3 regions of the Marinobacter sp. LV10R520-4 genome follow, and region 3 is predicted to be linked to each of the others. Evidence: predicted binding sites of a transcription regulator. Region 3 holds the regulator's gene; each other region holds the start of a gene.
What was found. The regulator FliA, encoded in region 3, starts transcription of late flagellar genes. The targets are predictions, from matches to a motif close to CTAAAGTTTNNNNNNNNNNNGCCGNTAA.

Region 1 (5,074 bases), 710 kb from region 3:
CATTTCAGGCATTTCAACGTCGGAAATCATCATCGAATGATGATCTGTCGCTTTGGAGCCGTCGGCGGTGATCTCCACCAGATAGTCCAGAGCCTGCTTGCCGTCATTGTGGATAACAGCGTCCATGCCTATGGCTTTCAGGCAACGCTCGATCTGCCGCCGGGCCACATTCGAGTCGTCCACCACCAACACCGGAAGATGGCCTTGAACCCTCTCGGCACTGCGGCTGAGAACACCTTCACCAACGTCTTCCTTCAGTGGAGCCACTTCCGAAAGAACTTTCTCTACATCAATGATTTCAACCAGCTTGTCGTCAATTTTGGTGACGGCTGTCAGGTACACATCGCGGCCTGCGCCTTTAGGCGGTGGCAGAATATCTTCCCAGTTCATATTCACAATGCCTTCCACGCCACTCACCAGAAAGCCTTGGGTTTTGCGATTGTACTCGGTAATGATCACAAAACTGGTGGCCAGATCTTCTTGAGGGATGGCCGGCATGCCAATCGCCATCGCCAGATCAATAATCGGAATAGTCGCGCCGCGTGTGTACGCCACGCCGCGAACCACCGGTAGGCTGCTGGGAATGCTGAACAGCTTAGGGCACTGCAACACCTCTTTTACCTTAAACACGTTAATGCCATACACCTGGCGCCCGCGGAGCCGAAACAATAGCAACTCCAGCCGGTTTTTCCCGACCATCTGCGTACGCTGGTTCACGCTGTCCAATACACCTGCCATAGTTCTTTCTCCCGACGGCCGGGCTAACCGGCACAGTTTTTGCTTTCTTAAGAGTCTTGAAAGAGCAATTTTTCTGACATGCGCCAAAATATCGCTATCGCATGTCAGGTTTAACGGCCAGTGCCCGCAAATCGTGATGCCACCGGAATTATTTTTGCGCAGCACAGCAGGCTTTACCAACACACCGGCAAAACAGGACGCTTTTATATTATGCGCAAACACACTCTTGTCATTGCCCTGCTCGGCCTATGCCTAAGCTCGTTTGCGCTGGCAAACTCTACCGCACATGACATTCACACTGCGGCTAATCTGTTTTTGCAACAGTTTGCCACAGAACAGGCCGCTGCAGGCTATGAAGTCAGCTATGAAAGCGCAAAACCCGACCCCAGATTGTCATTGGCTGCCTGCAGTGGTCCGCTGAACGTTCATTTCAACGGTGATCCCTGGAAGTCCGGCCAGCCCTCTATGTTAATCGAGTGCAGCGGCGAGCGACCATGGCGCATGTATCTGGGTGCTACCGTAGACATTCGCGGACCGGCTTTGGTGGCTAGCCGCCCACTCGCCCGCGGCGAGCGCCTTCGCGCCGATATGTTAAGCCAGCGGACCGTTGTGGTGAATGCCAGCCGCCGTGGGACCATTGTCGAAGCGCAATCAATCATCGGCATGGAAGTTCGCCGGCCCATTAACAGTGGCTCGCTGATTACCCCGAATCTACTTGCGGCACCCGATGCCGTGGAGCGTGGCGACCATGTTATGATCACCGCCAGCAGCGGTTCTTTCACCGTGCGTTCGCGCGGAAAGGCCCTGGCCAATGCGGCGATTGGTGAGCAGGTGTTGGTGGAAAACCTGCAGTCTTCACGAACCATCAAAGGGCGGGTGACCGCGCCTGGCCAGGTGCTGATTCCGATGTAAGAAGCCAACGGAAAGCCAGGCGGCGCTTTTTCTGCACTTTTCGGCACATCCTTGCCGTTACACCACAGAAGCCCTTGCCGCCAAAACACCAGCGGCAAAAACTAGCCGGCCATTTTTTTGTAAAAATATGTTAAAGCTTTTTTGACCGCCGCCGTTACTCAGTCATAGGCCATATTTTGCGCCTCGACCGGCGCAGCACCCAATACAGCAGGTACCAACATGTCCGTTGACTTCAATGGAATCAACCAAAGCCAAATCAACACCCAGCGCCCCACCGCCGATAAAGCCGGCAACGCGGCCAAAACCGCAACGGCAGAGAAGGCCGCAGCCCAAAGCACGCAGGCCCGCGGTGAGAATGTTAATTTGAGCACTCAGGCCCGCGATCTTAAACAGCTAGAGCAGAAACTGGGCGACTTCCCGGAAATGGACGATGAGCGGATCTCTCAGATTCGCAGCGCCCTGGAAGATGGCAGTTACAAGGTAGACGCTCAACAATTGGCCCAGAAAATGCTTGATATGGATAAAAGCATATTCGGGTGAATAAATTATGGCCGCTATTGATGATCTGAAACACCTTCTTGCGCAGGATATCCGCCAGTTGTCTGCTATGGCGGATCTTTTGCGCGATGAAAAAGAACTGCTGTCCACCTCTGACATGAAACAGTTGCAGGCACTGACTGACGAAAAGAACGCCCAGCTGGAGCAAATTCGCGAACGCGCCAAGCTCAAGATTCACGCTTTGGTTGCTATGGGCTTTCGTCCTGAGAGCGGCAATCCTTCCCGCTTTATTGCCGCTGCTGGCTTGACCGAGCTTCACCAGCTTTGGCAACAGGCCGATCAGGCACTGACCCAGTGCCAGCAACTAAACCAGAACAACGGCCGGGTAATGGCCCACATGCAAAAACGCCTGGCCAGATTAAGTGATATAGTTCGCGGTGCTAGCAGCCGGCAAAAACTCTACGGCGCTGGTGGCCAGCATACGGCAGTGTCATCCAGTACTATTCTGGCCAGCGCCTGAAGCGTTAATAGCCTGTTCCGCTTCTCTGCCGTGCTTTAAATCACATTTTTTAATCGCAATCTGCAAAGGTAGCCAGAGCATGCCCGCTGTAAAACGTTTTTTTCCTGCATTTTGCTTTTCCGTTCTGACCGCAACCTGCGCTCTGGTGGGCACCGCTAACGCTGATGATAGCGCCAGCGAATTCAGCAATCAGGATCTGGTCAAAGTGGATGTCATCACCTCCGAAGGCCAATTTACACTTCAGTTGAGGCCAGACGTCGCACCGGACACAGTGGCCAATTTTCTGGAATACGTGCGTTCGAGTTATTATGATGACACCGTATTTCATCGGGTAATTCCAGGGTTCATGATTCAAGGCGGTGGGTTTACCGAACAGCTGCAGCGCAAGGAAACCCGGCCGCCCATCCGTAACGAGGCCACCGGCTCCCTGCCAAACCTGCGTGGCACCCTTGCCATGGCGCGCACCAATGCGCCGGATTCGGCAACCGCCCAATTTTTTGTCAACCTGACCGATAACGACTTCCTTAACCCCAACTCGCGCAGTGCTGGTTACGCGGTCTTTGGCAAGGTTGTTTCCGGTATGGGCGTTATTGATGCCATTGCCAATGTACAAACCGGGTCACGCCAGGGCATGAATGATGTTCCGCTTCAGGCGGTTACGATTGAAAGCATGTCGATTGTTAATTCCAGTGATCAATGATCGGGCCGGCCCTTGCTCATGCTGAAGTAACCTGGCTGAAAAATGGTGGCCTTTACTTAAACGGCGCCAGTAGTCGGATGTATGATGCGCTCAGCCCGGAGCACGTTCAGATTCAGCTCGTTGAGCGAGTCGCACACTTTCACCAGACGGTCTTTGCCGAGGCCGAATTCGACGTCGGGCTGGACTTTCTGACCTGTTGGCAGAATTGGATCGTTCAACGCCCTGAGCCGGGCAGCGTTCTGCATTTTGTTGCCCATCAGCAGCACCCCCTTAGCCGCGACGATCTCGAGCGTGCAGTCTCACTCTGGCCGCAACTGGCCCAATTCAGCGAACAGCTGGTGCAAGCCTGGCCACCCGCCGTGGCGGGCCTGCACCGTTTGGTATTTGCGGATGGGCAAGTGCGCCTGACACTGCACTTCGGCCCGCAAGGCGACGCCTGGCACGACCTGAACAAACCCGATTCACAGCCAGCATCCCGCCCGGGTTCCGTGGTGATTATCGGCGCCGGCATTGCCGGTGCCTGCCTGGCGCGCAATCTGGCAGAGCGCGGGGTGTCGGTACAGATACTGGATTCACTGACGCCAGGCCAGGCCGCTTCGGGCAATAGGCAGGGTGCGCTTTACGCCAAGCTGGGGGTGGACTACTCGCCGCAAACGGCGCTATCGCTGTCTGCACTGCTGTTCGCAGAGCGTTTCTATCAGCAGTTTCAAACGTACCAGAGCAGCACCGGTCAAGCGCCTTTTTTTCACGCTACAGGCCTGTTACAACTAGCCTTTAACGACCACGAACAACAACGCCAGCATAAATTTTTGGCCCGCAATCACTACCCCACCGGCGTGCTGTATCCGGTGACGGCGCAACAGGCCAGTGACTTGGTGGGTGTGACGGTTCATCGCGGCGGGCTCTGGTTTCCCCAGGGCGGATGGCTGGCGCCGTCGCAATTGTGCCAGGCCCTGGTGCAACACCCGTTGATTACAGTGCACCCCCACTGCAGGGTCACAGGCATGGCCCAAAGCGACCGCCTATGGCAAATCAGTGCGCGCCAGAGCAATGCGACGGCGGGGTCCGATCAAATCCTTAATCTAGAGTCCGATCAATTGGTTATCTGCGCGGGTGCACAAACCCCCGAACTCTTACCCCAGGCCTGGCTGGCACCTGGCGAGCGCCTGCGTCTGAAACCCATCCGCGGGCAAGTCAGTCATTTACCAGCGGCTGCAATCACCTCGCCCAGCGCCGTTATTTGTGGTTCACGCTATTTAAATCCACAGCACGACGGCATAGCGGTAACCGGCGCCACATTCGACCTACGCGATGGCAACCCGCTGCCAACCACCGCCAGCCATCAGGAAAATTTGACAGAACTCGACAGCTTGCTACCGGGCATCCTGAACACAGAACACCCGGCTGTGACGGCGGAAAACTTACAAGGGCGGGTGGCGTTTCGCTGCACCACCCACGATTATCAACCGGTGGCAGGCGTCTTCGCCACGCAAAGCATGAAGACTAATGCCGGCGCCTGGATGTTCACCGGTCTGGGCAGTAAGGGCCTGACCTACGCACCGCTGTTGGCAGAATACCTGGCTGATCGCATGTGTAGCCAGCCAGCTGCCCTACCCCATGCATTGGCACACAGGCTCCGTGTCGAGCGCGTTTTACAGCAGGAATAAGGGAAACGCCCATGTCTATCCACGTTAGTGAACCAGGCC
Region 2 (5,074 bases), 880 kb from region 3:
CCGCGAATGAACCGGCTGGGGATATGTGATCGGTGGTGACCGAATCGCCCAGCAGCGCCAGAATGCGCGCTTCGCGAATGTCGTCGATCGGCTCAGGCTCAGGCCCCATACCTTCGAAGAAGGGCGGATGCTGGATGTAGGTGGAATCGTCTGACCACTTGTAAACCGTGGTTTCAGGGACTTCCATAGCCTGCCAGGCGGCATCGCCGTCGAACACGGCGGCGTATTCGGTGCGGAACATGTCCGTTTTGACTTTTCCCACCGCTTCGGCCACTTCCTGCTGGCTGGGCCACAGGTCCTTCAGATACACCGGGTTGCCGTCTTTGTCGTCACCCAGCGAATCTTCCAGCAAATTCACCCTTACATTACCCGCCAGCGCGTAAGCCACTACCAAGGGCGGCGACGCCAACCAGTTGGTTTTCACCAGAGGGTGTATCCGGCCTTCAAAGTTACGGTTGCCAGACAGCACCGAGGCCACCGTCATATTGCCATCGTTAATGGCTTTTTCCACCGCCTCGGGCAGCGGCCCGGAGTTACCGATACAGGTGGTGCAACCGTAGCCCACCAGATCAAAACCGAGCTTGTCCAGGTCGCCCTGGAAACCGCCTGCGCGCAAATACTCTGTGACCACTTTCGAGCCTGGCGCCAACGACGTCTTCACCCAAGGCTTGGTTTTCAAACCTTTGGCGACCGCTTTTTGTGCTACCAGGCCAGCGGCCATCATAACGCTGGGGTTGGACGTGTTGGTGCACGAGGTAATCGCCGCAATCACCACCGCACCCGGATCCAGGCGAGTTTCCTGGCCGTTCATAGCCAGCATCTGACTCGAGTGATGATGATAACTGTTGTCGACACCGACGGCGGTTTGCCCACCCTCAGATTCAAGTGCGTTGTTGCGTTTGTCATTCGTTTTGGGTGCGCCTTCGCCGGTTTCCATCACCAGTTCAAACGCGGCTTTCATGTTCTTCAGCGCCACCCTGTCTTGCGGGCGCTTGGGGCCGGCCATGCTGGCTTCGACCTCATCCATATTCAATTCAAGGGTATCGGTATACGCCGGCTCGTGGCCGGGTTCACGCCACAGTCCCTGTGCTTTGGCGTAGGCTTCTACCAGCTCGACCTGCTGCTCCTCACGGCCGGTCAGGCGCAAATACTTCAGAGTCTGTTCGTCTACCGGGAAGAAACCGCAGGTGGCACCGTATTCAGGCGCCATGTTGGCAATGGTGGCACGGTCGGCCACCGGCATGTCTTTCAGGCCGTCGCCGTAAAATTCGACAAACTTGCCCACGACTCCATGGCTGCGCAGCATTTCGGTAACGGTCAGCACCAGATCGGTGGCGGTAATGCCTTCGCGCAATTTGCCGCTGATTTTAAAGCCTACCACTTCGGGAATTAACATCGATACTGGCTGGCCCAGCATGGCGGCTTCGGCTTCAATGCCGCCCACGCCCCAGCCCAAAATACCCAGGCCGTTGATCATGGTGGTGTGCGAATCGGTGCCTACCAGGGTGTCCGGATAGGCCAGGGTTTTGTCGCCCAGCTGTTTGTGCCACACGGTTTTGCCCAGGTATTCCAAGTTCACCTGGTGGCAGATGCCGGTGCCGGGCGGCACCACGCGGAAATTATCAAACGCCTGCTGGCCCCAACGCAGAAATTCGTAACGCTCCTGGTTACGCTCCATCTCCATGGCCACGTTGTCTTTAAAGGCTGAAGCATCGCCAAAGTTATCGACCATCACGGAGTGGTCAATCACCAGGTCTACCGGCGACAACGGATTGATCATTGCCGGATCTTTGCCCGCAAGCTTAACGGCGTCGCGCATGGCGGCAAGATCCACCACACCGGGCACGCCGGTGAAGTCCTGCATCAGCACCCGCGCCGGGCGAAACTGAATTTCAGTGTCGGAATTGCAATCTTTGAGCCACTGCACCATGGCATCAATATGGCTGCGGTCTACGGTGGTGCCGTCTTCATTGCGCAACAGGTTTTCTAACAGCACTTTCAGCGAAAACGGCAGGCGGTCAAGGTCACCCAGCTCAGCCGCCGCTTTCGGCAAGCTGTAATAATGATAGGTGGTGTTTCCAGCCTTTAGACTGCTAAGGGTGTTCAGGCTATCCTGACTGTGAAGTTCACTAGACATAGCGTGCCTCCTGCGGTGAATGTAGCTCCTACTACTATCGCACCGTTTCAGTAGACTGCAACTCCATAACGGAGATCTTCACTATTCACGGGCTGAATAGTGAAGCGTTAACATTCATTCTATGGTCAGTTTTAGCCGATTTTAGCGAGTTGTGTAACCGGCGATAAGCTCATCTACCTGGCCAATCATCTGCTCGATGTCGGTCACCATGATCTGGGTTTTTTTGGCTTCGCGCAACACGTCCTGGCTTTGTTCAGCCACCAGCTAAACGCTCTGGTTGATCTGCCCGGATGCCACTGCCTGTTGCTCGGTAGCCGATGCAATCTGCAGGTTCATGCCGTTCACTTCGGCAATGGCCGCTTCAATAATCGTAATCGCCTCACCGGTCTGCTTCATCGCATTGAGCGTCTCCCGCGAGCGGGTCCCCCCCATTTCAATCGCGGCCAAAGTGGTTTCCGACACATTGGCCAGGCCGTCCATGGTGGCGCGGATTTCCGTGGTGAATTCCTGGGTACGCCGCGACAGTTGCCGCACCTCATCCGCAACCACCGCAAAACCGCGACCATGCTCGCCAGCGCGGGCGGCTTCAATAGCCGCGTTCAACGCCAGCAGATTGGTCTGGTCCGAAATATCGTTAATAGATGCAATAAAACTGCTGATAGACTGAACCTTTTCCACCAGTTCAGTCACCATGCGGGCGGAATCCGTCAGCGCCGTGTTGGTGGCGTCGGTCATGGCAATGGCGCTGTGAATATGACGCCCGCCTTCGGCTGAGGCTTCCGCCGAGCGACTGGCCGCTTCCGCCGCGGCCTGGTCGGTCTGGGCCTGCTGGACGTCGGCAATGCGATCGGTGGAGCTGCCCGCGACCATCAACGCACTGGCGCTGGTGCGCAGATTGCCGAACAGCGAACGTACAGTCTCAATCAGCTCGCTAAAACGCTCCGTCATGGTATTGAACGAGCTGCCCGCCAGATCGCCTTCGCTGGCTACAAGGCGACCGCGCAAGTCCTGTTCTTTGTCAAAGGCGCTCACCAGAGCGATCATTTCCCAAGACCGCTTCTGATCGGAGGCCAAACTGATCGCAAAAAACGCCAGAATACCGGCATCAAACACCACAAAAGCTGGCGCTGGTTGTTTTTAGTAACCACATAGAGCCGTGCACTGTGGTTGATGTCAACGCCGTTACCGGCCTGGCGGGCGGCAAAAACACCGCGCTGGCCAGAAGAATTAGAGGTTTGTGTTTCAAAGCTAAGTTTCCCGTCTTAGTCAGGTAAAAAGGGTGGGTTGGTGGCAGCGGCGTGCCAGTTTTAGTTAACGACGGGAACAACGTATTCTTTAGGCAGCGCTTTTGCGATTATAGCTACCGCACCCAAGCCAGTCAGGACGCAGACACATTTTGAAACACTATTGCCACTATCACCCCGGCGACCCGGCCAAATGGCATTGCGGTGAATGCCAGCTGCATTTTTGCGCCCGCTGCATGCCAGATGCTAACGCCAAACAACGTCGCGGGATTTGCCCCCAGTGCAGCAAGGCAATGCGCTATTTGGGGGCCGCAACCGAGGTAGTGCCGTTCTGGCACCGGCTGGGGGCGTTTTTCCGCTATCCATTCCACACTGATCCACTGCTGGTTATCGCCATCTGTACCCTGGTGCCGGCCCTGGTGCCTCAGAATCTGCTGGGCATGCTGGTGTGGCTGTTGCTGGCGCTGGCGTTGATGAAATACACCTACGCCGTTATCAATCGCACCGCAGAAGGCCACCTGAAGCCACCACCGTTGGCCGAGGCCTTTAGCGGCAGCGGCTTTAACATTGTGATATTGCAGATTCTGGTGTTTGCGCTGATGGGCGGACTGGTGACGGCCGCGGGCATGCTGGGGGGACCCTTGCTATTACTGCTGACGCTGGCGTTTGTGGTGCTAGCCCTGCCCGCCAGCATTATGGTGTTGGCCATGGAGCGCAGCGTGGGCGCGGCGGTAAACCCCCTGAACCTGGCCACTTTGATCGCCCGCATCGGCAGCCCCTACTTCCTGCTCTACGGTTACCTGATTCTTCTGGTGCTGGCGTCTGGCGCGGCACAGGATTTTGCTTTAACGCACTTTTCAGAATGGGTATCGCGGCCGCTGGCAGGTTTTCTTAACAGCACCTTCACCCTAATGCTGTTTCACATGCTGGGTTATCTGCTGTTTCAGTATCAGGAAGAGCTGGGTTTTGCTGCGGACTACCAGGACCCTATTGAACCCGAGGACCAGCACCACCGCGACCAAAGCCAGCGCTTTGATGCCGATCTGGACATGAACCTGAAAGATGGCAACTACGATCGCGCGCAGGCTCTGCTGCTGGAACAGCTCAAGCGCGAGCCAGACAACTCGCTGCGCATTGGCCAACTTTACCGATTGCTGGCGGCGCGCAATGACATTCGCAGCCTGCACGCTAACCATCCGCGCATCATGGCCTGGCTGGCAGCGCGCAATGATGGCAAGGCCCTGGCCGATTTGCTGGTGCAGCTGCAGCAGGCAGACCCACAATTCCGTTTGCAAGACGCCGAGCTTTCGGTAACGGTGGCCGGCGCGCTTTATCGCAGCAGTCACCATCGTTTGGCATTGAAACTGCTACAGGATTTTCACAAGCGTTTTGCCGACAGCCAGGCACTGGTGCCAGCCTACCTGCTGGCCGCGCAAACCCTGGCCAACGGCCTGGGCCAGTGGGAAAAAGCCACGGCGTTTCTGGGCTTTATTCAACGCCAGTGCCCGCAACACCCTCAGCACCCAGAAATTCAGCACTTTCTGGAGCAAGCGCAGGAACGCCAGCCATTACGCGGCCCCAAAGCCAGCTTTAACGTAGCGGACTAATGTTCCGCCTTGCTAATTCGTAAGCCTGTTGAGCGCCTGGTGCCGCCAGCGTAGCGTTATAACCACTGCCGGTAATACTGGGCCTT
Region 3 (5,074 bases):
GAGCTGGCTGATTTTGGTTTTCACCACGTCCATACCCACACCACGGCCAGACACATCGGAAATCTGGTCTTTGGTGGAAAAGCCGGCGGCAAATATCAGGTTGTAGCATTCCTGATCGGTCAGCCGGTCTGCGCCATCCTGGTCATACATGCCCTTTTCGACTGCTTTGCGGCGCAACACCTCGGCGTTCATGCCGGCGCCGTCGTCGGTGATCAACAGCAGGATGTGATCACCCTCTTGCTCGGCCGAAAGGGTAATGGTGCCGGTTCTGGGCTTGCCGGCCCGCTCCCGCTCTTCCGGGCTTTCAATTCCGTGGTCCACCGAGTTGCGCACCAGGTGCACCAACGGATCTGACAGTGCTTCCACCAGATTCTTGTCAAGATCGGTGTCTTCGCCGTGCATCACCAGATTGATTTCTTTTTTCAGGCTGCGGGCAAGGTCACGTACCACCCGCGGGAAACGGCCAAACACTTTCTTGATGGGCTGCATGCGGGTTTGCATAACGGCAGCCTGCAGGTCAGTGGTGACCACATCCAGATTGGCCACTGCTTTGTGCATCTGTTCGTCTTCGCTTTGGTCACTCAGGCGTTGCAGGCGGTTTCGCACCAGCACCAGCTCGCCCACCATATTCATAATGTCGTCCAGGCGCTTGGTGTCTACCCGCACGCTGGTTTCTGGAGCGGCCGGGGCCGCATCGCGGGGCGGCGCTTTGGCGGGTGCCGGCTCGGCTGAAGCTTTGGCCGCTGCTGAAACCTTGGCCGCTTCCGGTTTTTTAACAGACGCTGGCGCTGCGGACGCAGCCGCAGCGGCCGCTGTCGGACGGCCACCCTTGCCATGAAGCTGGTCCAGCAGTGCTTCGAATTCGTCGTCAGAGATATTGGCTGGCTGGGCACTGCTGGCCTCAGCAGCAGTTTCTTTGGCGGCTGCCGGGGCGCCGGCGAACTTACCTTTACCGTGAAGCTGGTCTAGTAGTGCTTCGAATTCGTCGTCGTTGATGTCGCCATTGCCGCTTGCAACCGGGCTGTCCGCACTGGTTTCGCTGGCAGCCGCTGGTGCTGGTTCGTCGCCGTTCAGGGCGTCGAGCAGCTGCTCGAATTCGTCATCGGTAATGTCACCCTGGTCGGCGCTGGTCGGTGCTGTGTCGGGCACAGCTGAATGGACAGCAACCTCGCCTTCGGGCAAAGCCAGCTGATCCAGCCGATCAATCAGTTCCTGCGGCGCCGGTGTGAGCGCTTCGCTCTGGCGCACCTCTTCGAACATGGCATTCACGTTGTCCAGAGTTTCCAGCACGACGTCCATCAGTTCAGAGGTTACTTTGCGCTTGTGATTGCGCAGGGTATCGAATACGTTTTCCGCCGAGTGACAGCAGTTCACCAGGGCATCCAACTGCAAAAAACCAGCGCCGCCTTTGACCGTGTGAAAACCACGGAAGATGGCATTCAGCAAATTGCTGTCGTCAGGATTCTGCTCCAGATCCACCAGCTGCTCAGACAACAGTTCAAGAATCTCACCGGCTTCAACCAGAAAGTCCTGCAGGATTTCTTCATCGCCATCAAACGACATGTTTGTTCCTCATTGCTCAGAAACCAAGACTGGACAACAGGTCATCCACGTCATCCTGACCCGACAACACATCTTTGCGTTGTTCAGGCTGCATTTGCGGACCCACACCCTGTTCAGCCGAGGGCTGTTTGTCCTCAATCTGGTGCACTGTACCGGTCAACTGGTCTACGTGGCCTGCCATCACCACCAGGCTCACCAGGTTGTCTTCCACTTCACGCACCAGGGTGACCACATTTTGAATAACCTGGCCTGTCAGGTCTTGATAATCCTGAGCCAACAAAATTTCTGAGAGGTTACCGTACAGCTTGCCGGCGTCGGTGTTCAACGCCGCCAAAAACTGGTCCATGCGAGCGTGCAACTCGCGGAATTCGGTCGGTGCCATATCCCGCCGCCGAAGGCGCTGCCACTGCTGGTGCAGATCTTGGGCTTCGTCTTGAAAATGACGGGCGACCGGCATGCTTTCTTCTACCAGATCCATGGTGCGATTCGCCGCCTGACCCGTCATTTTCACCACGTATTCCAGACGATCGGAGGCGTCGGTCATTTTTGACAGAGCTTCTTGCTGTTCGGGGTTGCGCGGATCAATCTGAAAATTACGCATGGCTTCATGCAGGCTGCGGGTTAGCCGCCCTACTTCGTGGTACAAGCCCTGATCTCGCACTTCTGCAAGCTCGCTGATCATCGCCATAGCGCGGGAATAATCGCCCGCGCGCACGCTCTCAACCAGCTGTTCAGACTGTTGCTTTAATTTTTCCGTCAGCTCTGGTTCCAGGGCATGGCGCTCGCCTGTTGAATTGCTCATGGTTTGTATCCACTCTCCGGTTACTGAATTCGCTCAAAGATTTTTTCGATTTTTTCTTTGAGAACGGCGGCAGTGAACGGCTTTATAATGTAGCCGTTCACACCGGCCTGCGCTGCAGCGACAATCTGGTCGCGCTTGGCTTCGGCCGTCACCATCAGGATCGGCAGGGTTTTCAGCTGATCGTCGGCGCGAACAATCTTGAGCAGGTCAAAACCGGACATGCCGGGCATGTTCCAGTCGGTCACCAGGAAGTCGTACTTGCCGGTTTTCAGCATCGGCATTGCCGTATTGCCATCGTCGGCTTCGTCGGTGTTGGTGAAGCCCAAGTCACGCAGCAGGTTTTTGATAATGCGCCGCATCGTGGAAAAGTCGTCCACAATGAGAATTTTCATATTTTTGTCCAAGAGGACCTCCAATCGGTGGAATCTAGTCGAATCTCGTTGCATCACTGCCTGCAACTCGCGGGTTGCAGGCGCTAGAATTATGTAGGGTCCGTTTTCCAGTCGGCTAACCGGCTACGTAAGCGCAAGGCAGCCTGGCTGTGAATCTGGCTGACCCGGCTTTCGCTGACGTCCAGCACAGCACCGATTTCCCTCAGGTTCAACTCTTCCTGGTAATACAGGCTCAGCACCAGTTTTTCACGTTCTGGCAGGGTTTCAATGGCCGCCGCCAAACTGTTACGAAACGCCGACTCTGACACCCCGTGCAGCGGATTATCATCCGTCTCTGAATGTTCTATCGGCAGCTCGCCGGATTCATTGAGCTCATCCAGACTAAAAAGCCGGCCGCTGTTGGAATCAGCCAGGGAACTGTGATATTCCGAAAGCGTCATATCCAGCTCGGCAGCCACTTCGGCATCCTGGGCTTCGCGGCCCTCGCGGTCCTCTACAGCCTTGATAGCTTTGGAAATGCGCCGGGAATTTCTATGCACCGAACGCGGCACCCAGTCGCCTTTGCGGATTTCGTCCACCATGGCACCACGGATTCGAATACCTGCGTAGGTTTCAAAGGTCGCACCTTTGCCCGTGGCGTAGCGCTGCGACGCCTCAAGCAAGCCAATCATGCCAGCCTGCATCAGATCTTCCAGCTGAACGCTGGCGGGCAATCGCGCCAGCAGGTGGAGGGCAATTTTCTTGACCAGGGACGCGTGCTCTTCAATCAGCCGGGACGCGCCTGAAACACCCGACCGTTTGTAGACTCCGAGATCTTTCGCCAATGTCATAAATCCGCTTTTTGTACGGGATGTGTTTTAAACTTCGACCAGCCGCTCTATAAAGAATTCGAGATGGCCCCGCGGCGATGATGGCAGCGGCCAACTGTCCACTTTTTCAGCCAAAGCCCTAATAGCCAACGAGGCCTTTGCTTGCGGGTAAGCTTCCAACACCGCTTTCTGGCGCCGCACCGCTTTTTTAACGGCCTCGTCGAAAGGCACTATACCTACATATTGTAACGCCACATCCAGGAAACGTTCTGTAACCCGGGTCAGTTTTTCATACAAAAGCCGGCCTTCTTGTTCGGTGTTTACCTGATTGGCCAGAATCCGGAAGCGGTTGGTGCGGTAATCGCGGTTCATCAGCTTTATTAAGGCGTAGGCGTCGGTAATCGACGTAGGCTCGTCGCACACCACCAACAGCAGCTCCTGGGATGCCCGCAAAAAGCTGACCACCGATTCGGAGATGCCTGCGGCCGTATCCACAATCAGTACGTCGATCTGGTCGGCAATGTCACTGAAGGCGTGAATCAGCCCGGCGTGCTCCATGGCACTGAGCTGGGTCATGCGCTGGGTACCTGATGAGGCTGGCACAATCTTGATGCCGCCGGGGCCATCTACCAACACGTCACGCAAATCGCAGTCGCCATTGAGTACGTCTTGCAGATTGCGTTTGACTTTCAAGCCTAGCAGCACATCGATATTGGCAAGCCCCAGGTCGGCGTCTAACAGCACCACTCGACGGCCCTTTTGTGCCAGAGCAATGCTCAGGTTGACCGACACATTACTTTTGCCAACGCCACCTTTACCGCCAGTGACCGCAATTACCTGAACCGGATGTGCTTTACTCATATTGATGATGGCCTCTTGCCATGTTTGACCGGGAACGGACGTTGCCGCTGCCCACTGTTCTGTACCGCCCGCTTGCTTTGCTGCTTTTACAATCGGCGTGTTCAAGACCCGCTGGCAACGGCTTCCTCCTGCCGCAAACCCTTCATACGTTCTACACCGAGTTGCACCAGAGCAAGCGCTTTCGCCGGGTGCAAGTCTTGGGGTATTTTCTGGCCGTCGGTGTACCAAGCCACCGGCAGACTGGTTTCCATAACAAATCCCAGCACTTCGCCCAGAGTCAAAGCCTCATCGATCTTGGTAATCACACAACCGGCAAGGTTTGCCATCTTATAGCAATGCCATACGGATTTCATAATCCGCGGCTGGCTGGTGGCAGACACCACCAAATGTGTACGGATTTTGTGATGACTGCGGACCAGCTCGGCTAATTGCTCCTGATAGCCCCGATCGGTGCTGGTCAGCCCGGCGGTATCAATCAACACCAGGCGACGGTCAGACAACTCATCCAGAATTTCATCCAGCGGGTGGCTTTCATCAACCACCCGTACCGGAACGCTAAGAATACGGCCAAACACAAACAATTGTTCGTGCGCCGCAACCCGATAACGATCGGTGGTAATCAACGCTAGGGAGTCGGCGCCGTGGCG

Region 1: flgM (flagellar biosynthesis anti-sigma factor FlgM) is a predicted target of FliA. The motif match lies at 1,781-1,808, and genes of this name have one in related genera.
Region 2: ATG98_RS09245 (methyl-accepting chemotaxis protein) is a predicted target of FliA. The motif match lies at 3,449-3,476, and genes of this name have one in related genera.

Annotation. Positions count from the first base shown of each region.
Region 1 is NZ_PDJM01000001.1:3,493,506-3,498,579, reverse strand. Features, by position in the region: gene ATG98_RS16965 (chemotaxis protein CheV) at 1-738, opposite strand, end outside; gene flgA (flagellar basal body P-ring formation chaperone FlgA) at 949-1,650, shown strand; gene flgM (flagellar biosynthesis anti-sigma factor FlgM) at 1,870-2,190, shown strand; gene ATG98_RS16950 (flagella synthesis protein FlgN) at 2,198-2,668, shown strand; gene ATG98_RS16945 (peptidylprolyl isomerase) at 2,748-3,368, shown strand; gene mnmC (FAD-dependent 5-carboxymethylaminomethyl-2-thiouridine(34) oxidoreductase MnmC) at 3,446-5,035, shown strand; gene ATG98_RS16935 (CBS domain-containing protein) at 5,047-5,074, shown strand, end outside.
Region 2 is NZ_PDJM01000001.1:1,903,607-1,908,680, reverse strand. Features, by position in the region: gene acnA (aconitate hydratase AcnA) at 1-2,137, opposite strand, end outside; gene ATG98_RS09245 (methyl-accepting chemotaxis protein) at 2,402-3,253, opposite strand; gene ATG98_RS09240 (B-box zinc finger protein) at 3,534-4,988, shown strand; gene ATG98_RS09235 (rhomboid family intramembrane serine protease) at 5,045-5,074, opposite strand, start outside.
Region 3 is NZ_PDJM01000001.1:2,780,026-2,785,099, reverse strand. Features, by position in the region: gene ATG98_RS13625 (chemotaxis protein CheA) at 1-1,563, opposite strand, end outside; gene ATG98_RS13620 (protein phosphatase CheZ) at 1,580-2,365, opposite strand; gene cheY (chemotaxis response regulator CheY) at 2,386-2,769, opposite strand; gene ATG98_RS13610 (RNA polymerase sigma factor FliA) at 2,847-3,587, opposite strand; gene ATG98_RS13605 (MinD/ParA family protein) at 3,615-4,427, opposite strand; gene flhF (flagellar biosynthesis protein FlhF) at 4,529-5,074, opposite strand, start outside.